4 regions of the Kitasatospora sp. NPDC048715 genome follow, and region 4 is predicted to be linked to each of the others. Evidence: riboswitches for the same ligand, from Rfam matches in the RefSeq annotation. Region 4 holds a riboswitch; each other region holds the start of a gene.
The links. Region 4 has a riboswitch for cyclic di-AMP ahead of ACGFSC_RS33405 (LysM peptidoglycan-binding domain-containing M23 family metallopeptidase). Riboswitches for the same ligand answer to the same signal wherever they lie in the genome.
Positions count from the first base shown of each region.

Region 1: another riboswitch for cyclic di-AMP. It lies ahead of ACGFSC_RS30395 (NlpC/P60 family protein); the one in region 4 lies ahead of ACGFSC_RS33405 (LysM peptidoglycan-binding domain-containing M23 family metallopeptidase).
Region 2: another riboswitch for cyclic di-AMP. It lies ahead of ACGFSC_RS34640 (M23 family metallopeptidase); the one in region 4 lies ahead of ACGFSC_RS33405 (LysM peptidoglycan-binding domain-containing M23 family metallopeptidase).
Region 3: another riboswitch for cyclic di-AMP. It lies ahead of ACGFSC_RS39780 (transglycosylase family protein); the one in region 4 lies ahead of ACGFSC_RS33405 (LysM peptidoglycan-binding domain-containing M23 family metallopeptidase).

Region 1 covers NZ_JBICVH010000018.1:61,435-64,631, reverse strand. The annotation lists gene ACGFSC_RS30400 (NlpC/P60 family protein) at 1-1,023, shown strand, start outside; cyclic di-AMP (ydaO/yuaA leader) riboswitch at 1,362-1,515, shown strand; gene ACGFSC_RS30395 (NlpC/P60 family protein) at 1,526-2,662, shown strand; gene ACGFSC_RS30390 (NlpC/P60 family protein) at 2,902-3,197, shown strand, end outside.
Region 2 covers NZ_JBICVH010000021.1:213,557-216,753, forward strand. The annotation lists gene ACGFSC_RS34630 (alpha/beta hydrolase) at 1-481, opposite strand, end outside; gene ACGFSC_RS34635 (YiaA/YiaB family inner membrane protein) at 623-913, opposite strand; cyclic di-AMP (ydaO/yuaA leader) riboswitch at 1,123-1,281, shown strand; gene ACGFSC_RS34640 (M23 family metallopeptidase) at 1,294-2,142, shown strand; gene ACGFSC_RS34645 (hypothetical protein) at 2,286-3,161, opposite strand.
Region 3 covers NZ_JBICVH010000028.1:128,042-131,238, reverse strand. The annotation lists gene eno (phosphopyruvate hydratase) at 1-605, opposite strand, end outside; gene ACGFSC_RS39780 (transglycosylase family protein) at 919-1,836, opposite strand; cyclic di-AMP (ydaO/yuaA leader) riboswitch at 1,842-2,010, opposite strand; gene ACGFSC_RS39775 (cytochrome P450) at 2,232-3,197, opposite strand, start outside.
Region 4 covers NZ_JBICVH010000020.1:202,887-206,083, forward strand. The annotation lists gene ACGFSC_RS33400 (APC family permease) at 1-270, opposite strand, end outside; gene ACGFSC_RS33405 (LysM peptidoglycan-binding domain-containing M23 family metallopeptidase) at 658-1,650, opposite strand; cyclic di-AMP (ydaO/yuaA leader) riboswitch at 1,653-1,853, opposite strand; gene ACGFSC_RS33410 (MFS transporter) at 2,145-3,197, shown strand, end outside.

The DNA of each region.
Region 1 (3,197 bases), on a different contig from region 4:
CGTCCCAAGCAGCCGAGCCGCGCGCGGATCTCCGTGCTCACCGCTGCTGCTGCGACCGCGGTCGCCCTCTCCGCCCAGGTGGCCGCGCACGCCGCGCCGCAGCCGAACAAAACGGACGTCAAGGCGCAGATCGACCAGCTCCAGGAGGAGCAGGAGCAGGCGGCGGAGAAGTACAACGGCGCCAAGGAGCGGGCCGACCAGCTGCGCAAGCAGGCCGACCAGCTGCAGGACCAGGTGGCCCGCAGCCAGGAGCAGATGACCCAGCTCCAGGGCGGCCTCGCCGAGGTGGCGGGCGAGCAGTACCGCACCGGCGGCATCGACCCGTCCGTCCAGCTGATGCTCACCTCCGACCCGTCCGGCTACCTGGAGAAGGCCTCCACCGTCCAGCAGGCCAGCAGCAGCCAGGCCGAGGCGCTCAAGGGGCTGCTGGACCAGCAGCGCCGGCTGGACCAGGAGAAGGTCGAGGCCTCCGCCGTGCTCGCCTCGCTGGACACCACCACCAAGGACCTGAACCAGGCCAAGGCGGACGTCAACACCAAGCTGAAGGCCGCCCAGGACCTGCTGAACTCGCTGAGCGCCACCGACCGCGCCGCGCTGAAGGCCCAGCAGGCGCAGGACGACCGCGCCTCGCGCGGCAGCGACCGGGTCGACCTCAGCAGCCTGCCGCCGGCCAGCGGCTACGCGGCCGTGGCGATGGCCAAGGCGATGAGCAAGCAGGGCTCGCCGTACGTGTGGGGCGCCACCGGCTCGACCACCTTCGACTGCTCGGGCCTGATGGTCTGGGCGTACGGGCAGGCGGGCGTCTCGCTGCCGCGCACCTCGCAGGAGCAGGGCCACTACGGCACCCGGGTGCCCTCGCTGGACCAGGCCCAGCCGGGCGACCTGGTGGTCTACGGCAACGACATGCACCACGTCGGGATGTACATCGGCAACGGCATGGTGGTCCACGCGCCGCACACCGGTGACGTGGTGAAGGTGATGAAGGCCGACGCGATGTCGATCAACACGATCCGCCGGGTCTGACGGCCCGACACGCCCGCGGGGCCCTTCCGGGGGCTGTGAAAAGCGCCACCCCTCGTTCGGGGGTGGCGTTCGGCTTTCCGTCCCTTCGCGACCACATGCTGAGAACTGATCAGCCATCTGTGTGCCAGTGGTCACCATCGGTCATTTTCACAGAAGAACTTGGGAAATCTTTGGTCTTTTTTCTGACAAGGATTTGAACCGATCACGGTTCAGTTACTAGGGTCGTGCCCTGAACCACCGCACTGTCGATCGCCCAGCCAGGGTGGCGGCGGTGGTTACCGTCGAGTTCGTGAGGCAGCGGGGCAGGTCGAAGCGACTGCCCGACAGGGGAGCCCAGTGTTTTGGGGGCGCTGCGGAGCGGAGCCGGGGAACCACGTTCCTCCGGGGTGAATCGACGCCAGGTCGGCCGATGGAACGGCCGTGAGGCGTCGTAGGGCATGCTTCCGGCCCGAACCCGTCAGCTCACCCGGTAGGCGGACGTAGGAAGAAGGAGTCCGCCTTCGTGGCGTCCCATCGTCGTCCCAAGCCCGCAGGCCGCGCCCGGGTCTCGATCCTGACCGGTGTCGCCGCGGCAGCCGTCGTCCTCTCCGCGCAAGGCGCCCACGCCGACCCGCAGCCGACCAAGGAACAGGTCAAGGGGCAGGTCGACCAGCTCAACGAGCAGGCCGAGATCGCGACCGAGAACTACAACGCGGCCCAGGCCAAGCAGCAGGAGCTGGAGAAGCAGGTCTCCGGCATGCAGGACCAGGTGGCCCGTCAGCAGGCCCAGGTCACCGAGCTCCAGGGCGGCCTGGCCGAGATCGCCGGCGAGCAGTACCGCAACGGGGGCATATCCCCGACCGTCCAGCTGATGTTCTCCTCCAGCCCGGACACCTTCCTCAGCCAGGCCGACGCGCTGAACCAGGCCGGCAGCACCCAGAAGGGTCAGCTGAAGGAGCTCCAGGAGCAGCAGCGCAAGCTCGACCAGGACCGCAACGAGGCCCAGGGCAAGCTCGCCGAGCTGGAGTCGACCACCCAGCAGCTGAAGGCCTCCAAGGAGGAGGTCCAGGGCAAGCTGAAGGCGGCCCAGGACCTGCTCAACACGCTGACCGAGCAGGAGCGCCAGGCGCTGCGCCAGGCCGAGGAGAAGGCCGCGGCCGACGCCAAGGCCAAGGCCGACGCCGCCCAGGCCCAGCAGCAGCAGGCCGACCGCGCCTCCCGCGACAACAGCCGCGGCGACCTCGCGGCCGGCTCGACCGCCTCGGCCGGCTCGACCGCCTCCTCCCCGGTGAAGGTGGCCCCGGGCAGCTCGCGCGGTGCCGCCGCGCTCTCGGCCGCCGCCTCCAAGATCGGCAGCCCGTACGTCTGGGGCGCCACCGGCCCGGGCTCCTTCGACTGCTCCGGTCTGATGGTCTGGGCGTTCAACCAGGCGGGCGTGTCGCTGCCGCGCACCTCGCAGGCGCAGGCCTCGGCCGGCACCCGGATCGGCTCGGACATCTCCCAGGCCCAGCCCGGCGACCTGCTGATCTTCTACACCGACGCCCACCACGTCGGCATCTACGCGGGCAACGGCCAGGTGCTGCACGCGCCCAAGCCGGGCGCGTCGGTGCGCTACGAGGCCGTCACCAACATGCCGCTGGCCTCCATCGTGCGGGTCTGATCACCGCTCGGACGCTTCCAGGCCCGGCCTCCCCCAGGGGAGGCCGGGCCTGCGGTTTTTCCTGCGGCTTTTCCCGAGGGCCGATCAAATGTCCGACAACAGCCTGAATATTCGGGTTGGCAGGGGTTTGGACTCGCTTGCCCTGACTCGCTAACGTCTGCCACCGGACTCCCGCTCGACGGCCGCCCGTCCCGGTGCGGCGGCGGGAGCCGCGCCGCAGGATTGGAGCCGCTGCCGCCATGCCCGTGCACCGCCGTTCCCAACTGCTCGCCCGGGCGCTGGTGCTGACCGCGGCCGCCGCCACCGCCCTGGGTGTGGCCGCCGGAGGCAGCGCCCAGGCCGCCCCCGGCAGCCCCGACCCGGGCGACCGCCAGGACGTCAAGACGCAGGTGGAACAGCTGTACGACGAGGCCGAGCAGGCGTCCGAGAAGGCCAACGCGGCGCAGGAGGCCCAGCGGCGGCTCCAGGGCGAGACCACGATCCTCCAGGGCGAGATCGCCGTGGCCCAGGACCAGCTCAACGGGCTGCGGGGCGA
Region 2 (3,197 bases), on a different contig from region 4:
AGAAGCCCCAGGAGGCCGGCCAGTGGACGAGGGCGGCGCCCATCAGGCCCATGACGCCGCGCATCAGGGCGCCCGGCGGCGGGTTCTCGACGAAGGCGTTGAGCAGGACGATCCCGGCGACCCGCTCGGGCGCGTCCCCGGCGGCCCTGACGACGGTCGCCCCGGTGTAGGAGTTCCCGGCGAGGACGGCGCGCTCGATGCCGAGGTGGTCGAGCAGGGCGAGGACGTCGCCGGCGATCGCGGCCGGGCCGTAGTCGTCCCACTCGACGGAGGACTCGCCGAAGCCCCGCAGGTCCACGGTGACGACGCGGTGGCCGGCGGCGACGAGCAGCGGGCGCAGGTGCCGGTAGGCGGCCCGGCTGTCGAGCATGCCCGGGAGCAGGACGACGGGGGTGCCGTCGCCCCGCCGGGTGTCGTCGAAGGCGATCCGGCCGCCGGGAACGGTCAGGTACTGGGTGCTCGGGGTGATGGTGCCGTTCATGGGGTCCTCCTCGGGCCGCCGGTGCGGGACATCGGCGTGCGGGCCGATAGCCATAAAGCTAAGGCTAATAGCCTTAGCTGTCAAGCGAACGGCCGGGTGAGGGGTGGAGCGGGAGGAGCGGGTGGAGAGAGGAAGGGGCGATCAGACTCCCTCCACCTTGAACGGGTCGTGCTCGCTGAGCAGCTTCTCCAGCCTGGCCTGGTCCACCCGGGTGACCATCTCGTTGGACTCCTGCCGGTCCCGGATCACCTTCGCCAGGGTGAACGCCGAGGTGACGGTGTAGAGGAGGCCGATCCCGAGGAAGGCCCTGGTCCACCCGCCGACCGGCAGGTAGGCGATCCCGACGGCGAGGGCGACGCCCGACAGGGCGAAGGAGAGGACGGCCTGGATGTGGTACGCGGCCGTGGTGCGGGTCTGCATCGATGTGCTCATGGCGCCAGGATGTGGCCGCCCGGCCGGGGCGCACATGAGTAGGAGTACTCAGATGGGGCCGTGCGCGAGGGGGGTGTTCGCCGGTGTCGTTCGTTGACGTCCGATCACTTTGCCCTAGGCTGCTCCGAACGGATGGCTTGGAATCAGAGCCTCCTAGGATTAACGTTTGATAACGCAGCGCGGTTGTCAACGCCGTACCCAGACGGCACCGTGCGCCGTCGCCTAATCCCGCCGACCCGCCTCCGGGCAGGTCAGGGAGCCGGGGAACCATGTTCCTTGGGGTGAATCGGCGGGGCTCCGGCCCAGCCGTAGGAGACCTTCCTGCTCCGAACCCGTCAGCTAACCCGGTAGGCGCGAAGGAAGGAAAGGAGCGCGCCTCCGTGGCGTCGACGCACACCCCGGCACACCCGGCCGGCTTCGCAGCCGGTACCCAGCTCCTCGACCACCCCGGCACGGACGGCCCCGAGGCCTTCGGCCCGGAGGACTTCCCCGCGGAGGTCGAGACCAACCGCCACCGGATGCCGCGTCAGACCCGCGGAGCCTCCCCACTGCTCGGCGTCACCGCCGTCGCCGCCACCCTGGGCGCCACCGGCTTCGCCTCGGCGACCCCGGCCGCCGCCCCCGCCGTCGAGGCCCCGGACGAGACCCCGGTCGCCCTCTCCGCCGACCCCGGCCTCGCGCTCGCCGCCCGCATCCAGCACCAGGCCGACAGCCAGCGCACCGCCGCCGAGGAGACCGCCCGGCTCCAGGCCGCGCAGGAGGCGGAGGCCAAGGCCGTCGCCAAGGAGGCCGAGGCCAAGCGCGCCGCCGAGGAGGCCGAGCGGGTCAAGGCCGCCGCCCTCACCCTCCCGGTGAAGGACTACCGGCTCTCCGCCCACTACGGCCAGAGCGCCCGCTACTGGGCCAACCTGCACACCGGCCTGGACTTCGCCGCCGACACCGGCACCCCGGTCTACGCGCTCGGCCAGGGCACCATCACCTCGGCCGGCTGGGCCGGCTCGTACGGCTACCGGATCGTCGAGACCCTGCCCGACGGCACCGAGATCTGGTACTGCCACCTCTCCTCGATCACCAAGGGCTCCGGCAAGGTCGCCCCCGGCCAGCAGATCGGCAAGGTCGGCGCGACCGGCAACGTCACCGGGCCGCACCTGCACATGGAGGTCCGCCCCGGCGGCGGCGCCCCGGTCGACCCGGAGCCCTGGCTCCAGCAGCGCGGCCTCAACCCCTGACCCGCGCGAGAAACCCGACGCACCCGCGAGAAACCCGACGCACCCGCGAGAGGCCCGCGCACCCGCGCGAGAGAACCCGACGCGCACGCGAGAAGGCCCCGGCCCGGAGCAGCCGCTCCGGGCCGGGGCCTTCGTGCGAGGTCTCACTCCTCGGCGGGCAGCTGCGCCAGGTACGCCTCGATCTCCTCCTGGCCCGGCTCCGGCGCCAGCTCCGGGAACTCCGTCACCAGCAGCCGGGGCAGTCCCGGCACCGTCCACCCGCCGAACAGGTCGAGCGCCGCGTCGACCGCCGCCTCCTCGAACTGCCCGAAGTCCCCGGCCAGTTCGTCCGGCATCGGCCGCCCCTGCGCGGTCAGCTCGGCCAGGTTGCGGTAGCTGCGCCGCATCAGGCCCTGCTCCAGCAGCCGCCGGGCGCCGTCGGTGGCCATGCCGACCGACAGCACCCGGCCCGGGCCCCAGCCCTGTTCGTCCGGCTCGTCCAGCCAGCCGGCCGGCACCAGCGCCTCGTACGCGGCCAGCCGGTCCTCCTCCGCGAGCTCCGCGAAGCCGGCCAGCCAGTCCCGCACCGCCGCCCCGTCCGTGACGTCCACCCCGTACGCGTGCAGCAGCACCGCGTACAGCCGGGGCCAGGTCACCAGGTCGGCGCGGCGCAGCAGCCCGGCCGCGACCTCGCCCTGCCACTCGGCCTCCTCGTGCAGCCGCTCCTGGCGCTTGGCGTTCAGCCGCCGGGCCGCCCGCTGGTGGTCGATCAGCAGCCGGACGGCGTCGCCGTAGGCGAGCGGGTCCTCCTCGGGTGCGGGTTGGACGTACAGGTGGAGCCGCTCGTACAGCAGGTGCTCCACCGCGTCGGAGGTCAGTTCCGGCCAGCCGTCGTGCATCCTGCCGTCGCCCAGCTCCAGCAGCGCCAGCACCGCGCGCAGCGGCGCCTCGGCCACCGGCGCGCGGTCCTGCCCGGCCGCCCAGGCGAGCAGGTCGGCGGCCTTGGTGCGGGGGGCGAGCCGCAGGTCTTCGTCGTTCATAGTCCGAACGGTAGCCGCCGGGCGGGGATAGGGTCG
Region 3 (3,197 bases), on a different contig from region 4:
AGGCCGGTGGACAGGCCGCGCTCCTTCAGCACGCCCTTGAGCGTGTGGTAGACCTCGACGCCCCAGCGGACGGCCTCGGAGAAGGACTCCGCGCCGATCGGGGCGATCATGAACTCCTGGATGTCGACGTTGGAGTCCGCGTGCGACCCGCCGTTGAGGATGTTCATCATCGGGACCGGCAGGACGTGCGCGTTCGGGCCGCCCAGGTAGCGGAACAGCGGCAGGTCGCTGGCCTCGGAGGCGGCGTGCGCGACGGCCAGCGAGACGCCCAGGATGGCGTTGGCGCCGAGCGAGGACTTGTCCGGGGTGGCGTCCAGGTCCAGCATGGCCTGGTCGATCAGGCGCTGCTCGGTGGCGTCGTAGCCGACCAGCTCCGGGCCGATCTGCTCGATGACGGCCAGGACGGCCTTCTCGACGCCCTTGCCGAAGTAGCGGTTCTTGTCACCGTCACGCAGCTCCAGCGCCTCGAAGGCACCGGTGGAAGCACCCGACGGGACAGCGGCACGACCCGTGCTGCCGTCGTCGAGGCCGACCTCGACCTCGACCGTGGGGTTGCCGCGGGAGTCGAGGATCTCACGGGCTACGACGACATCGATGGACGGCACGAGGCATCTCCTTGCGGAAGCAGGGTCCGGTCTGACGGTGGTGCTGTCAGCAGGACGATTGCGGAGTCGTTACGACCAGAGCCTAACCGCCCGGGCTCCCGGGGCCACGTCCGCCTCGGTCCCGTCTCAGCGTGTGGCCCCACTACCCACCGGTAGTTCACCTGCTTGTCCCAGCTTGTCCCACCGGAGCGGGCGAATGCGGACGAAGGGGACCGGTAGGACCGGTCCCCTTCGGACGGCGGGGTGAGGCGGCGTCGGCACCGGGCGCGGCGGGCGGGCCGGCGGCGGGCGGGCAGGCGTCGAGCGGGCCGGCTCAGCCGAGGTGCAGCACCTGGCCGGGCATGATCAGGTTCGGGTCGCCGCCGACCGTGCCGTGGTTCTGCTCGTACAGCGCGTGCCAGCCTCCGGACACGCCCTGGGCGGCGGCGATGGTCGACAGGGTGTCACCGGCGCGGACGGTGTAGTCGTGGCCGGTGGCCTGCGGGGCCGACTGCGCGGCCTGCGGGGCGTACTGCGGCTGGGCGGCGGCCTGGCCGGCGTACTGCTGGTAGACGCTCTGGTGGCTGGTCCAGTACCAGGCGCCGTTGCTCTGGTACCAGTACACCTTGGCGTCGGCGTCCCAGCCGGCCTTGCCGGAGAAGCCCGGGGTCTGCGGCTGCGCCTGCTGCTGCGGGGCGGCCTGCTGGACCGGCTGCGCGGCGGGCTTCGAGGCCTGCTTCGGGGCCTGCTTCTGGGCGGCGGGCTGCTGCGCGACCGGCTTCTCGGCCGGCTTGGCGGCGGGCTTCGGGGTCTGCTGCTTGGGCGCGGACTGCGGCTTGGCGTCCGAGGAGGTGTCGACCGCGGCCGGGGCGCCGCCCTTGGTCAGACCGGCCTTCTGGGAGCAGACCGGCCAGGCACCCGGGCCCTGCGAGGCCAGCACCTTCTCGGCGACCGAGATCTGCTGGGCCTTGCTGGCCTGGTTGGCCTGCGGCGCGTAGGCGGTGCCGCCGTACGCCTTCCAGGTGCTGGAGGTGAACTGGAGGCCGCCGTAGAAGCCGTTGCCGGTGTTGATGCTCCAGTTGCCACCGGCCTCGCACTGGGCGACGGCGTCCCAGGTGGAGGCGGGGGCGGCGGAGGCACCGGTGGCGGTGAGGAGCGGCATCGCGAGTCCGACGCCGGCCACACCGGCGACGGCGATGGCCTTCTCGGCCTGGGTGCGACGACGGTGACGGCCAGTTCCAACGAACAGCATGAAGAGGTCCCTCTCCGCACGCCTGCGAGGTGAGCTGTCGGGTTCGGACCGGGAGGTGGCCCGGCCGCCGTATGCGGAAACGATTCCGCTCGGGCGGCTTCACCCCAAGCCGTGGGGAGACGGCAACAAACCTGGTTCCCCCGCCCCTGCCCAGGGTTCTGGTCGGTTTCCCGTGACGCGGCGGGCAGGACTCGGCGTTCCGCGTACGAGGTCCGCAGCTGCGAACTCCAGGGAGAGTAGACAGATCATCAGACCAATCACAAGCTCATATCGTCGATATCACACAATAATTACGGCGCGTGTTCGATCGCCTACCAACGGCGGTGTTATGTCCGGATTGATGGGTGTTCACACCCCCGCCGGCAGGTGGTTCGCGACGTCCCGTCAGGGCGATCTCAGCACGTCGGAGGCGTGGCGGGAGCGTGCGGAGAGGCCTGCGGAGAGGCCTGCGAAGGAGCGTGCGGAGGGGTCTGCGGAGAGGCGTGCGGGGAACGGCTCTCCGGACTGAATTCCACCGGGAGTTCGCGCAGCCCACGCATGATCAGACCACCGCGCCACCGCAGGTCGTCCGCGTTTTCCGCGAGCCGGAGATCGGGCAGCCGGGAAAGCAGCGTGGTCAGCGCGGCACGACCCTCCAAGCGGGCGAGCGGAGCGCCGATGCAGTAGTGGATGCCGTGCCCGAAGCCCAGGTGGGGGTTGTCCGTCCGGGCCAGGTCCAGGGTGTTCTCGGCCGCGAACCGGGCCGGGTCGCGGTCCGCCGCGGCGAGCACCACCAGCACCGGGTCGCCGACCGGGATGTCCACCCCGCCGATGGTCAGCGGACGGGTCGCGAACCGCCAGGTCGCCATCTCCACCGGCCCGTCGTATCGCAGGAGTTCCTCGATCCCGGTCTCCAGCAGCGCGCTCTCCCCGCGGGCCACCGACTCCTGCAGCAACCGGCGCTGCTCCGGATTGCGCAGCAGGGCGTACGTGCCGTTGCCGATCAGGTTCACGGTGGTCTCGAAACCCGCGAACAGGAGGATGAAGGCCATCGCCGCGGCCTCGTTCTCGGTCAGGTGCTCACCGTGGTCACTGGCCCGGATCAGGCCCGAGATCAGGTCGTCCCCGAGGTCCGCTCGCTTGCGGTGGATCAGCTCCAGCAGGTACGCCCGCATCCGCTTCACCGCCCGCCCCACGCCGCCGCGCTGCCCGCCGCCGTGGCCCGGCTTCGTGTGGCGCACCATCATCCCGGCCCAGTCCCGGAAGTCGTCCTGGTCCTCGGCCGGCACGCCCAGCAGGTCGCAGATCGCGTAGATGGGGAGCGGGAAGGCGAACTCGTGGATCAGGTCCGCCGAACCGCGCTGCGCGAAGCCGTCGATCAG
Region 4 (3,197 bases):
GTGCCGGGCCATCGCCACGTACCCGACCGAGAACACCGTCAGCACCACGGTCGCCACGACGTACGCGGCGGGCGCGCCGGCGCCGTTGCCCTGCCCGACGATGATCGGCAGGTTGCCCGTCATCGCGGTGATCGGGGCGGCGGTGGCGAGCGCCATGAACACCACGCCGACCAGGCCGACCGAGTCCGCCTTCAGCCGGTCGACGCCGCCCGTACCCGGCCGCTCCCGCCCGGCCTTCTCCCCCGCCACGTCCCCGCTCCGGACCGCCATCCGGCCTCCTCGCCTCCCGGACCCGCCCGACCGCCGGACCGGCCGGACGCTGACCGTCCGACAGCATGGCGCGCCGGAGCAGCCCCGCGATCGGGCCGACGGCCCTCCGGAGCAGTCGGGTTGACGCCGCGTTCGACCGGTCGAACGACGCTCCGGAACCCGCCGGACGGCCGGGGCACGACCGGACGGGCCCGGAAACGGCAGCGGCCGGCCCGGCCGTACGAGGAGGTCCTCGTGCGGCCGGGCCGGCCTGGGCGTGTCCCGCGCCCATGTCCGCCGTGCGGCGATCACCCGGTCGAGCGGTCACCCGACATGACCATCCCGGAGGATCGATTCGCCCCGCAGCAGCGGTGGTTCCGAAAACCCTCGGGGCTCAGCGGCCCCGGGTCAGAGCGCGACGCCGTGCGCGCGCAGGTAGGCGACCGGGTTGATGTCCGAGCCGTACTCCGAGCCGTTGCGGATCTCGAAGTGCAGGTGCGGGCCGGTCACGTTGCCGGTGGCGCCGGAGAGGCCGATCTGCTGGCCGGCGGTGACGGCCTGACCGATCCTCACGCCGATCGAGGAGAGGTGCGCGTACTCGGCGTAGTGGCCGTCGGCGAGCTTGATCTCGACCTCGTTGCCGTAGGCGCCGCCGTTGCCGGCCTTGACCACGACGCCGTTGGCGACGGCGCGCAGCGGGGTGCCGGTGGAGGCGACGAAGTCCTGGCCGGTGTGGTGGCCGGAGGCCCACATCGAGCCGGCCACGCCGTAGGCGGTGCCGAGCCTCGGGTTGGCCAGCGGGGCGACGAAGCCGGAGGTGGCGGCGGCGACCGGAGTGGCGGTCACGACCGCAGCCGGAGCGGCGACCTGCAGCTGGGTCTGGAGCTGGGCGGACGGCTTGGCGGCCTCGGTCTTCACCTGGACCTGGGCCTGCGGCTTGGCGGCCTGGGTCGCCTGGGCGGCCGGCTGGGCGGGCTTCGCCGGGGCGGCCGGCTTGGCCGGGGCGGCGTCGGCGGCCGGCGCGGCGGCGTGGCCCGACAGCGCGAGCTGCTGGCCCGGGAAGATCAGGTTCGGGTCGGCACCGACGACCGAGCGGTTCTGCTCGTACAGCGCGCGCCAGCCGCCCTCGACGTTCTTGGCGTCGGCGATCTTGGACAGGGTGTCTCCGCTGACGACGCGGTAGCTCTCCTGCGCGGCCGGGGTGGCCGGGGCAGCGGCCGGCGCGGCCGGCTTGGCGTCCGTGGAGGCGGCGGCCTGCGCGGCCGGGGCGGCCGGAACAGTGTGGGCCTGGGCGCTCACCGCGGTGACGAGCGGGAGGGCGAAGGAGACACCGGTGACGGCGGTCGCGATGCCGATTCGGGCGGCGCGGGGCAGGGCGATACGACGAGCCTGAGCAGGCATGGAATTTTCCTCTCCGACGCCTGCGAGGTGAGCTGTCGGGTTCGGGCTGGAGTTGCCCGGCCGCATGCGCGGCTTCACCCCTAGCCGGTCCTGGACGCCCGCGCCCTGAGGCGCGAACTCCGGTCCGGCGACTTACCTGTGGGTCCCCCGCTCCTGCCGTACAGAGTTCGTTTCGAACCACCGGGCAGCGGCAGGACTCGGCGTTCCACCCGGTGGATCCGTCCGGACTGGCCGGGCGGTCGCTGAACTAAAACCCATCCGTTCGGGTGAAGCAATGTCGATCTCTTGAAAGGGCAACCATCTCCCCCGTTCCGGTGACCCTCCGCAGACCGGACCCCACGGTGCGTACACAACCCATTCACCCCCCGCCACTGATCCACGACCCTGCGCCGAGATCGGCGACGGAACGCAGCCACCCGTTCACGCACCGCCGACCGTCAACACACCCACCGGTGACCCTTGTCACGTGCGCCCCGGCAGCGCAGGATTCGCCCGTGGCCACCTCCGAGGCCGGCACCCTGCGCCTGGGCACCGCGCAGGGTCGCTGGGTACTACTGGCGACCGTGCTCGGCTCCAGCATGGCGATGCTCGACGGCACCGTCGTGAACGTCGCCCTGCCCCGGATCGGCGCCGACCTCGGCGCCTCCCTGGCGTCCCTGCAATGGACTCTGAACGCCTATCTGCTCACCCTGGCGGGCCTGATCCTGCTCGGCGGCGCGCTCGGCGACCGGTACGGGCGGCGCAAGGTCTTCCTGATCGGCGTGGTCTGGTTCGCCATCGCCTCCGCGGCCTGCGCCGCGGCGCCGAACATCCACGTGCTGATCGCCGCCCGCGCCGTCCAGGGCATCGGCGGGGCGCTGCTCACCCCCGGCTCGCTCGCCATGCTCCAGGCCGTCTTCCACCCCGACGACCGCTCGGCCGCGGTCGGGCTCTGGTCCGGCCTCGGCGGGGTGTCCGCCGCGATCGGCCCCTTCCTCGGCGGCTGGCTGGTGGACGGCCCCGGCTGGCGCTGGATCTTCCTGCTGAACCTGCCGCTCGCCGCCGCCGTGATCGCGGTGACCACCCGGTCGGTGCCGGAGACCCGGGACGAGGCCGCCACCGGCCGCTTCGACGTGCTCGGCGCCGTGCTCGCCGCCCTCGCGCTCGGCGCGATCACCTACGCGCTGACTGCGGCCGGCGAGGGCCTGTCCCCGGCGGTCTGGGTCAGCGGGGTGATCGGGGTGGCGCTCGGCGTCGCCTTCGTGGCCGTCGAGCGCCGCGCCCCCGAACCGATGCTGCCGCTCGGGCTGTTCTCCTCCCGGCTGTTCACCGCGGTGAACCTGGTCACCCTGTGCGTGTACGCGGCGTTCAGCGGGGTCTTCTTCCTGCTGGTGGTGCAGCTCCAGATCGTGTCCGGGTTCTCGCCGCTGGTGTCGGGCTTCGCCCTGGTGCCGATCACCGTGCTGATGCTGGCGCTGTCCGCGCGCGCCGGGCGCCTCGGCAAACGGATCGGCCCGCGCGTCCCGCTGACCGTCGGCCCCCTGCTGTGCGCCGCCGGGGTGCTGCTG